Regions from separate parts of the Polaromonas sp. P1_A2 genome, predicted to be linked through region 3. Evidence: predicted binding sites of a transcription regulator. Region 3 holds the regulator's gene; each other region holds the start of a gene.
The links. The regulator sigma-54, encoded in region 3, starts transcription at its own class of promoters, with help from an activator protein. The targets are predictions, from matches to a motif close to TGGCANGNAANCTGCTTT.
Positions count from the first base shown of each region.

Region 1: the regulator sigma-54 is predicted to act here: its motif matches at 1,439-1,456, upstream of AC1D09_RS18070 (pilin).
Region 2: the regulator sigma-54 is predicted to act here: its motif matches at 1,647-1,664, upstream of AC1D09_RS19560 (circularly permuted type 2 ATP-grasp protein).

Region 1 covers NZ_JBFTZI010000004.1:437,757-441,011, reverse strand. Annotated here, with positions in the region: gene AC1D09_RS18075 (tetratricopeptide repeat protein) at 1-919, opposite strand, end outside; gene AC1D09_RS18070 (pilin) at 928-1,389, opposite strand; gene AC1D09_RS18065 (hypothetical protein) at 1,621-1,920, opposite strand; gene AC1D09_RS18060 (tetratricopeptide repeat protein) at 2,231-3,255, shown strand, end outside.
Region 2 covers NZ_JBFTZI010000005.1:204,848-208,102, reverse strand. Annotated here, with positions in the region: gene AC1D09_RS19565 (transglutaminase family protein) at 1-1,576, shown strand, start outside; gene AC1D09_RS19560 (circularly permuted type 2 ATP-grasp protein) at 1,728-3,255, shown strand, end outside.
Region 3 covers NZ_JBFTZI010000001.1:32,584-35,838, reverse strand. Annotated here, with positions in the region: gene lptA (lipopolysaccharide transport periplasmic protein LptA) at 1-104, shown strand, start outside; gene lptB (LPS export ABC transporter ATP-binding protein) at 120-902, shown strand; gene AC1D09_RS00150 (RNA polymerase factor sigma-54) at 1,038-2,576, shown strand; gene AC1D09_RS00145 (THUMP domain-containing class I SAM-dependent RNA methyltransferase) at 2,585-3,255, shown strand, end outside.

The sequences.
Region 1 (3,255 bases), on a different contig from region 3:
CGAAGGCCTTGAGGTCCGGGACCACAATCAGGTCAAGGTAAAACCAGAGCACCCGGCCTTCCGTCAGCAGGCGCTCCGTCAGTGAGAACGGGCGCAGCTGATAACCGGCCCATAACCATTGCCCGCGAGCGGACAGCGCATAGGCCAATCCAGCCGCCAGGAGCAGGGCCGTCAAGGCCGTCAACCCGCGCGCAAAGCGATCGAGGTGCCCGACTACGCTCCTGCGCACCAGCAGTTCCCAAGCAAGCACAAACACGGGAAACAGCAGGCCGCTTTCCTTGCTGAGGCAGGAAAGCGGCCAGAAAACAGCCCATGCCAGCAAGAGCCATGCGGCGGCCACCCGGCCCACGCGCTCCCGCCCGCGGATATGCAGCAACAGCGCGGCGAGCAGAAAGAAGGCCGACAGGCTGGTCATGCGCTGCACTACATGCAAAACCGGGAGCAGCTGGATGGGATGCAGCAGCCACAGCGCGGTCACGGCGCCGGATGCGATCAGGAGATTGCGCTGCTGGGCCAGCGGCTTGACGGTGCCCAACAGGCGCCGGGTCAAGGCAAACACCAGGAATCCACAGGCAAGGTGGATGGCAAGATTGGTCGCCTTGAAAACAAAGGGATCGAGTCCGCTGAAATAGTGGTTGAGCGCGAAACTCAACTGGGCGACCGGCCTGCCCGAGGGGCCGGCACCACCGCTGGCCAGGGCCTGGTGGAGGGACTCCGAAGACAAGGTCTCAAGGCGCACACCCTCCGCGAGGGTGATGCTGGGGCCGTCGTCAAAAAAGAAATTGCCGTGCAAGCCCGGCCAGTAGATGGCAACAAGAACACCGACAAAGACGGAGGCAGCCGCCAGGAGGTATCGGATTCGAATCATGCGCAAAAATGAAAAAAGCCCCTTGGCGATGCCAAGGGGCTTTTTATCCAATCAATCGATCAGAAGTCTTTGCACGAGCTTGGCAGGTACTTCTTGGGGATCGCGTTGGACGTACCGTCGGTACCGCAGCTCCAGGCAACAGTGCCGGTGGAGGTGCTACCAATGCCGCGCAGAATCATGGTCTTGCTGGCAGCGCCAGACAGGCCGGTGTCGTTCTTGGACGTCACGATGATGTCACCTTGCGTGGAGTTGACACCCGAATAGGACACCGAAGCAACATACTTCGAATCCTGGGTCTGCACACCCATGGAAGCCTGGTTCAGCAGCATCGTGGACTTTTGCGAGAAAGTCTCGGACACAGCGGTACGGCCGGAAGATGCGGCCAGCACAACTTCAGAGACCTTGGCGCGGACCATGTAGTCCTGGTAAGCCGGCAGGGCCACCGCAGCCAAAATACCAATGATCGCAACCACGATCATCAATTCAATCAGGGTAAAACCCTGCTGGAGAGAACGCTTCATAAAAAGCTCCTTAAATGAAAAACAAACAAACACAGATAGCGGGCAGGTTAGAGCAGTTTCTGTGCCAGACCGGACTTAGCCCCTGAACTCGCGGCTTTGACATAGGGAATGAGCAAAAAACCGGCTTACTTGTAGCGCTTCTTGTCAATTCAAGCCATCGGAAATGGCATTTTTGTCACTCTATTTCCCCTGAGCCAAATTGACGGCGAGCCTCCGAGCCGATTACCCAGCTCACCCGATATGCCGGATCAACCATTTGGTCAGTTCATCCGTATAGTCGGGCGCAACACCGGCATCCTTGAGCTTCCATTTGAAGGCATTGCCAAGCTGGGCTTTCTTGTAGGTATTTAGTTTGTGCTGTCTTTTGAAATGGTAAATCTGATCCGCCATTTTTCCGAGCAGCTTGGTGGATTTCTGCGCAAATGCCTTGTCCCCAATTTGGTTGGCCGGAGGCATGCCCTCCAGGAAATACCGTGCGAGAGATTCGCCAAACGTCTTCGCTTCACGAGCGTCAAACCAACTCAATACCATGTGGCCTCCGGGTGCTTTTCACGATTGTGGCATTATAAAAATGCTGCCCCAGCAATGTAGCAAGTTCGGGAGCAGGTTGGCATCCCCCTTGTTCGAGACGCATTCAGGAAGCAATGGCGGACTTTCCCCCTGCTGGGTCCAATGAGGCGCAAGGTCCGTTTTCAATCCATAAATCGCCGGCCAGCTCTGCAACACATTGAAGAGGTAAGGGATGGGAATATTTGATCGGGCCACAAAAGCCGAACGTCCTGCCGCGGGAATTGTCCGGTCGAGCCCCGAGCCGTCCGCCGTGCAGTTGCTGGAGCAAGGCATGGCGCTCGAACAACAAGGACAAGCCGAAGAGGCACTGCGGTGCTACGACATGGCCGTCAGCCTGATGCCCGAACTGGCGCGGGCGCACTTCAACCGGGGCACCATTTTGCTGGACCGCGGCGATGCGCAACAGGCCCTGGAGGCCTTCAGCAACGCCGTGCGCTACAAACCGGACTCCGCCGGCGCCCATTTCAACCTGGGGGCCGCTTATTCACGGCTGGATCAGCACGAGGCGGCCGTCCCCGCCTACCGCGAGGCGCTGGCGCTCAAGCCGGATTTCGGCGAGGCGGAAATCGCCCTCGGAGCGGCGCTTGAAGAGCTCGGGCAGGATGAAGCGGCGGTGGCAAGCTATCGCCGCGCACTGGAGATCGATCCAGCTTATACCGAGGCGTATGACAAGCTGATCAAGGTCCTGAGCCAGTCTGGGCGATTTGATGAACTCGCGGACACCTATCACCGGATGCTGGAAACCGATCCCCACAACGCGGATTGGCTCAACAACCTGGGAGCCGTCCAGAGAAAACTGGGGCGGTTTAAAGATTCAGCCATCAGCTTTCGCCGGGCAGTAGCGGCCGATCCGGATGATGCGCTGGCGCACAACAACCTCGGCGCCACCTTGCGCACGCTGGGGCAGCTCACGGACGCAGTGCAAAGCTATCGCCGGGCTTTAGAGATCCGGCCTGACTTCATCGAGGTCCATCACAACCTGGGCAATCTTCTTTCCGACCTGGGCCAGACTGACGCCGCAGTGGCGAGTTACCGCCAGGCGCTGGAGATCAACCCTGACTTCGCCGAATCGCTCACCGCCATGGGCGCGGTTTTTCAGACACAGGGACAATTTGACGAAGCGGTTGAATGCCACCGGCGGGCCTTGGCCATCAAACCGGATTACGCGCAGGCCCACAGCAATCTCGGAAATGCCCTGCAGGATCTCGGGCAGCTTGAAAGCTCCCTGAAGAGCACGCGCCGCGCGCTGGAGCTCCAGCCGGACTTCACGGATGCTCACAACAGCCTGCTGTTCGT
Region 2 (3,255 bases), on a different contig from region 3:
GTGCGTGGAAGTGCGCGACCCGCAGCGCGCCAACGGCCCCAGGGACAAACCCAAGGCCGACCCGGACAGCCAGGCCAACAAATCGGGCCGGGGCGAAGTGGGTGCGATCTATGTCTTCATGCCGCCCATGGAGCGGCTCGAAGACTACCTGGACCTGCTGGCCGCGGTGGAAGCCACGGCCCAGGCGCTGGGCGTGAGCATCGTGCTCGAAGGTTACCCGCCGCCGCGCGACCCGCGCCTGAAAATGCTGCAGGTCACGCCCGACCCCGGCGTCATCGAGGTCAACATCCACCCGGCCTACAACTGGGGCGAGCTGGTGGAGCACACCGAGTTCCTCTACAAGATCGCGCACGAGACGCGCCTGTCGGCCGAGAAGTTCATGACCGACGGCCGCCACACCGGCACCGGTGGCGGCAACCACTTTGTGCTGGGCGGCGCCACGCCGGCCGACAGCCCCTTTCTGCGCAAGCCCGAGCTGCTGGGCAGCCTGATCGCCTACTGGCACAACCATCCCTCGCTGAGCTATTTGTTCTCGGGCATGTTCATAGGCCCGACCAGCCAGGCGCCGCGCGTGGACGAGGCCCGCAACGACCAGCTCTACGAACTCGAAATTGCCCTGCGCGAGATCGAGAACAACCGCAAGAAATACGGTGCCGACATGCCGCCCTGGCTGGTGGACCGCACCTTGCGCAACATCCTGGTCGACGTCACCGGCAACACCCACCGCAGCGAGTTCTGCATCGACAAGATGTACTCGCCCGACTCCACCACCGGCCGCCTGGGCCTGCTGGAGCTGCGCGCCTTTGAAATGCCGCCGCATGCGCGCATGAGCATCGCCCAGCAGCTGCTGCTGCGCGCGCTGGTGGCGCGCTTCTGGAACAAGCCCTACCACGGCCGCGTCACGCGCTGGGGCACCGAGCTGCACGACCGCTTCCTGCTGCCCGGCTTTGTGCGCATGGACTTCGAGGACGTGCTGACCGAGCTGCGCGAGGCCGGCTACGCCTTCGACATGGCCTGGTTCGAGCCGCATTTCGAGTTCCGCTTCCCCCTCATCGGCCAGGTCAAATCCAACAGCATCGAGCTGACGCTGCGCAGCGCGCTGGAGCCCTGGCATGTGATGGGCGAGGAAGGCTCGGCCGGCGGCACGGTGCGTTATGTCGACTCCTCGCTGGAGCGCATCGAAGTGCACGTCACGGGCCTGAACGACAACCGCTACGTCATCACCGTCAACGGCCGGGCCCTGCCGCTGCAAAGCACGGGCCGCGTCGGCGAATATGTGGCCGGCGTGCGCTACAAGGCCTGGAACCCGCCTTCGGCGCTGCACCCGTCCATAGGCGTGCATGCGCCGCTGACCTTCGACATCGTCGACACCTGGATGGAGCGCTCGCTGGGCGGCTGCCAATACCATGTGGCGCACCCGGGCGGGCGCAATTACGACACGCTGCCGGTCAATTCGTACGAGGCCGAAAGCCGCCGCCTCACGCGCTTTTTCCGCATGGGCCACACGCCCGGCAAGATGCGCGTGGCGCCGGCGCTGCCCAGCCGGGAGTTTCCGTTCACGCTGGACCTGCGCTGAGGGCGGCTGGGGGGCGCCTTCCCCGGCGCCCATCAGCCTGTCTTATGGCTGCAACAATTGCATGCGCAAGCGGCATAAATCGTCCATTTGGCGGGAAAGCCGCCCCTGATTGAGGCTTTGCGCCTGCGGGCCGCAGGCATACTTGCAGCACGTGGAAAATAACACCCAGTCCCTTTTTGCCGCCCAGGCGCTTGAATCTCCCTGCGCCCTGGCCGCCGCGCTGGCGCCGCATGCGGCAGCCGGCCATTTCGACGAGTTGCGGGGCCGTGTCTCCGAAGGCCCCGCGCCCGCGGAAACGGCCGCGCCCGCCCAGCCCGCGCTGCGCGCGGCCGGTGCCCCCGAAACCGCCGCGCCCCCGCCCGAAGCCGCCGCCACCGACGACAGCCTGTCGCCCGACTGGACGCGCTTTTTCAACTTCCTGGGCGCCGACGGGTTTTACGACCTGAACCACCGCACCGCCAACCTGCGCCGCCAGATCCGCGACAACGGCGTGACCTACAACGTCTACGCCGACGCCAACGGCCCGCAGCGTCCCTGGGCGCTGGACCTCTTCCCCATGATGGTGTCGGCCAGCGACTGGGCACAGATCGAGGCCGGCATCCAGCAGCGCGCCCGCCTGCTGGACCGGGTCATGGCCGACATCTACGGCCCGCAGGAGCTGCTCTCCAAAGGCCTCTTGCCCAGCGCGCTGGTGCATGCCCACCCGGGCTACCTGCGCGGCATGCAGGGCGTGCAGCCGGCCGGAGGCACCTATCTGCACATCGCCGCCTTCGACATCGCCCACGGCCCCGACGGCCGCTGGTCGGTGGTGTCGCAGCGCACGCAGGCACCCTCGGGCCTAGGCTACCTGCTGGAAAACCGCCTGACCATCTCGCTGCTGTTTCCCGAAGCCTTCCGCGAGATGAAGGTCGAGCGCCTGGCCGCCTCCTACAAGGCGCTGGTGGACGGCCTCAAGGCCATGAGCCCGGCCGACGGCAACGAGGAAAGCCGCGTGGTGCTGCTGACCCCGGGGCCTTACAACGAAACCTATTTTGAACACGCCTACCTCGCGCGCTTCCTGGGCCTGACCCTGGTCGAGGGCAGCGACTTGCTGGTACGCGACGACAAGCTCTACCTCAAGACCCTGCGCGGCCTGGAGCCGGTGCATGGCCTGCTCAAGCGCCTGGACGACGAATTCCTGGACCCGCTGGAGCTGCGCTCGGACTCCACGCTGGGCGTGCCCGGCTTGCTGCAGGTGATACGCGCGGGCAATGTGCTGGTGGTCAACACGCCGGGCTCGGCCTTCCTTGAATCGAGCGCGCTGCTGGGCTTTTTGCCCGCGCTGTCGGAACACCTGCTGGGCGAAACCCTGGCCCTGCCCTCGCTGGCGACCTGGTGGTGTGGCGAGCAGGCGGTGCTGCAGGATGTGCTGGGCCAGCTCAAGAACTGCGTGATCAAGCCAACCTACCCGGGCTCGGGCATGGAGTCGGTGATAGGCCACACGCTGTCGCGCCGCGCGCTCGACGAATGGGCCGGCCGCATCGTGCGCCGCGGCGAGGACTACACGGTGCAGGCCTATTTGCCGCTGCCGCAGACGCCAACCTGGCAGGGCGAGCGGATTTCCCCGCGCTCGGCCATGCTGCGCGTGTTTGCCGTGGCCGACGGCAAGGGCTCCTGGCAGGTGCTGCCCGGCGGACTGG
Region 3 (3,255 bases):
TGTCGCCGCGCGCCGCCGCATCGGCCCCGGGCGCCGCGCCCGCCCCCGCAGCCCCGCCCGCCGCCCTGCGCCCCAGCACCACGCTGGGCACCGAAAAGAAATAGAAAGAACCTGCACAGATGGATGTGGTGACTGACACTTCGGCGGCCAAGGCCGCAACCCCCAGCCGCCTGGTGGCGCAGGGGCTGCAAAAATCCTACGGCAGCCGCAAGGTCGTGCAGGACGTTTCGGTGGCCGTGCAAAAAGGCGAGGTCGTGGGCCTGCTGGGGCCCAACGGCGCCGGCAAGACGACCTCCTTCTACATGATCGTGGGCCTGGTGCGCGCCGACGCCGGCGAGATTTCCATCGACGGCCAGTCAGTCGAGCACATGCCGATTCACCTGCGCGCCCGCCTGGGCCTGAGTTACCTGCCGCAGGAAGCCTCGATTTTCCGCAAGCTCACGGTGGAAGAAAACGTGCGCGCCGTGCTTGAACTGCAGCTGGACGCGAACGGCAAGCCGCTGGGCCGCGCCGACATCGAGTCGCGGCTCGATGCCCTGCTGCAGGACCTGCGGGTGGACCATTTGCGCAATTCGCCGGCGCCGGCGCTGTCGGGCGGTGAACGCCGCCGCGTCGAGATCGCCCGCGCCCTGGCGACCCAGCCGCGCTTCATCCTGCTTGACGAACCCTTCGCTGGCATAGACCCGATCGCCGTGATCGAGATCCAGCGCATCATCGGCTTCCTGAAGTCGCGCGGCATCGGCGTGCTGATCACCGACCACAATGTGCGCGAAACGCTGGGCATCTGCGACCATGCCTACATCATCAGCGACGGCCACGTGCTGGCCCAGGGCACGCCGTCCGAGATCGTGAACAACGCCGATGTGCGCCGCGTCTATCTGGGCGAGCACTTCAAAATGTAAAGATGGCTCCCCCCCTTTGTCGCTCACTTCGTGTAGCTCCCTCCCCCCTCGAGGGGGCGGCGCCTGCGGCCTGGCAAAGCCAGATCCGCGGCCCCCGCTCGCACTTTTTCTGCGCTTCCTTCAAAGCTCCTTGACATGAAGCAGGGCCTCTCGCTCCGCGTCTCGCAGCATCTTGCGCTGACGCCCCAGCTGCAGCAGTCGATACGCCTGCTGCAGCTGTCCACGCTCGAGCTGAGCCAGGAAGTCGAGCAGATGCTCGACGAAAACCCGTTTCTCGAGGTGTCGGACGAAACCGCAGTGCGCGAGGAGTTCGGCCTGGAGCATGTCAACACGCCGGTCAGCCAGGACAGCCGCGAGTTTGAATCGGCCGCCGATGCAACGGCCGGCGGCGGCGCGGAAGACGCGGGCCTTTCAGCGGCCGGCGAGGCCGAGGTCAGCGCGGAACCCAAGCTCGAGGAAAGCTGGGAAGGCGACGGCACGGTGGAGACCACCCCCGACGACAGCGAATGGGGCAGCGATGCGCCTGCGCGCAAGAACAACAACGAGGAAAGCGAGGCCGAGGCCTCGGACCTCACGGGCGGCCATGAGTCGCTGCAAGACCATTTGCACCGCCAGTCGCTGGGCCTGCGCCTCTCAGAGGAAGACCGCGCGGCCCTGCATTTCCTGATCGAGTCGCTCAATGACGACGGTTACCTCGAAGACAGCCTGGCCTCGCTCGCGGCCGGCCTGGCCGGCGGCGACCTGGAACAGGCCGAGGACCTCGAGCAGCGTTTTGCCATGGCGCTCAAGCTGCTGCACCACATGGAGCCGGCCGGCGTGGGCGCGCGCAACCTGGCCGAATGCCTGGGCCTGCAGTTGCTCGACTGCAAGGACTGCGAGGAAACCCGCGCCGCCATTGCCGTGTGCAAGCATCCCATGGAGCTGCTGGCCAAACGCGACGTGAAGCGCCTGTCCTACCTGTGCGGGTTCACCGAAGCCGCCATCAAGGGCGCGATCGCCGTGATAGGCCGGCTGGACCCCAAACCCGGGCGCCGCTTCATCAACGTGGAACGCAACCTGATCGTGCCCGACGTCATCGTCGTGAAGTCGGGCCGGGGCTTCAAGGTCACGCTCAACGGCGACGTGATGCCGCGCCTGCGCGTGCACGACATCTACGCCAATGCCCTCAAGCAGCACAAGGGCCAGGACGGCCAGGCGCTGCAGCAACGCCTGCAGGAGGCGCGCTGGTTCATCAAGAACATCCAGCAGCGCTTTGACACCATACTGCGCGTGAGCAGCGCCATCGTCGAGCGGCAAAAGAGTTTCTTCACGCACGGCGAGCTCGCGATGCGCCCGCTGGTGCTGCGCGAAATCGCCGACGAACTGGGCCTGCACGAATCCACCATTTCACGCGTGACCACCGCCAAGTACATGGGCACGCCGTTCGGCACCTTTGAACTGAAGTATTTCTTCGGCTCCGCGCTGGGCACCGAAACCGGCGGCAACGCCTCGAGCACGGCGGTGCGCGCGCTGATCAAGCAGTTCGTCTCCTCCGAAAGCGCGAAAAAACCGCTCAGCGACAACCAGATTTCCGAGATGCTCAAGGAGCAGGGCATTGAATGTGCGCGCCGCACCGTGGCTAAATACCGTGAAGCCTTGCGCATCGCACCCGCAAATCTGCGTAAGTCTCTCTAAACCGCCTCATGAATCAACTCCAGTTATTTTTACCCTGCGCCGCGGGCGTCGAGGCCCTGCTGGCCGCCGAGGTGCAGCGCGTCACCGGCATCCAGGGCAAGGCCTGGCGCGCCGGCGTGCAATTGCAGGCCTCCTGGCGCGACGCGCTGCAGCTCAACCTGCACAGCCGCCTGGCGCAGCGTGTGCTCATCGAGCTGCAGCACAACCAGTACCGCGGCGAGCAGGACCTCTACAACGCCGCCGCCAACGTGGCCTGGGAGATCTGGTTCACGCCCAAACAGACCTTCAAGGTCGAGATCACCGCCCAGCACAGCCCGCTGACCAGCCTGAACTTCGCGGCGCTGAAGATCAAGGACGCGATCGCCGACCGCTTTCGCGCCAAGTTCGATGACGTGCGGCCCAGCGTCGACACGCGCTGGCCCGACGTGCGTGTCTATGTGCACCTGACGACGGACACCGTCACGATTTACATCGACACCTCGGGCGAGCCCCTCTTCAAGCGCGGCTGGCGCGAGGACAAGGGCGACGCGCCGCTGAAGGAAACCCTGGCCGCCGCGATGATTGCCGCCAGCGGCTGGGACCAGCTGTGCAAAACCGGTGTGCCGCTCTACGACCCCTGCTGCGGCTCGGGCACCATCGCCATCGAGGCCGCGCAGATCGCCTGCAACATCGCGCCCGG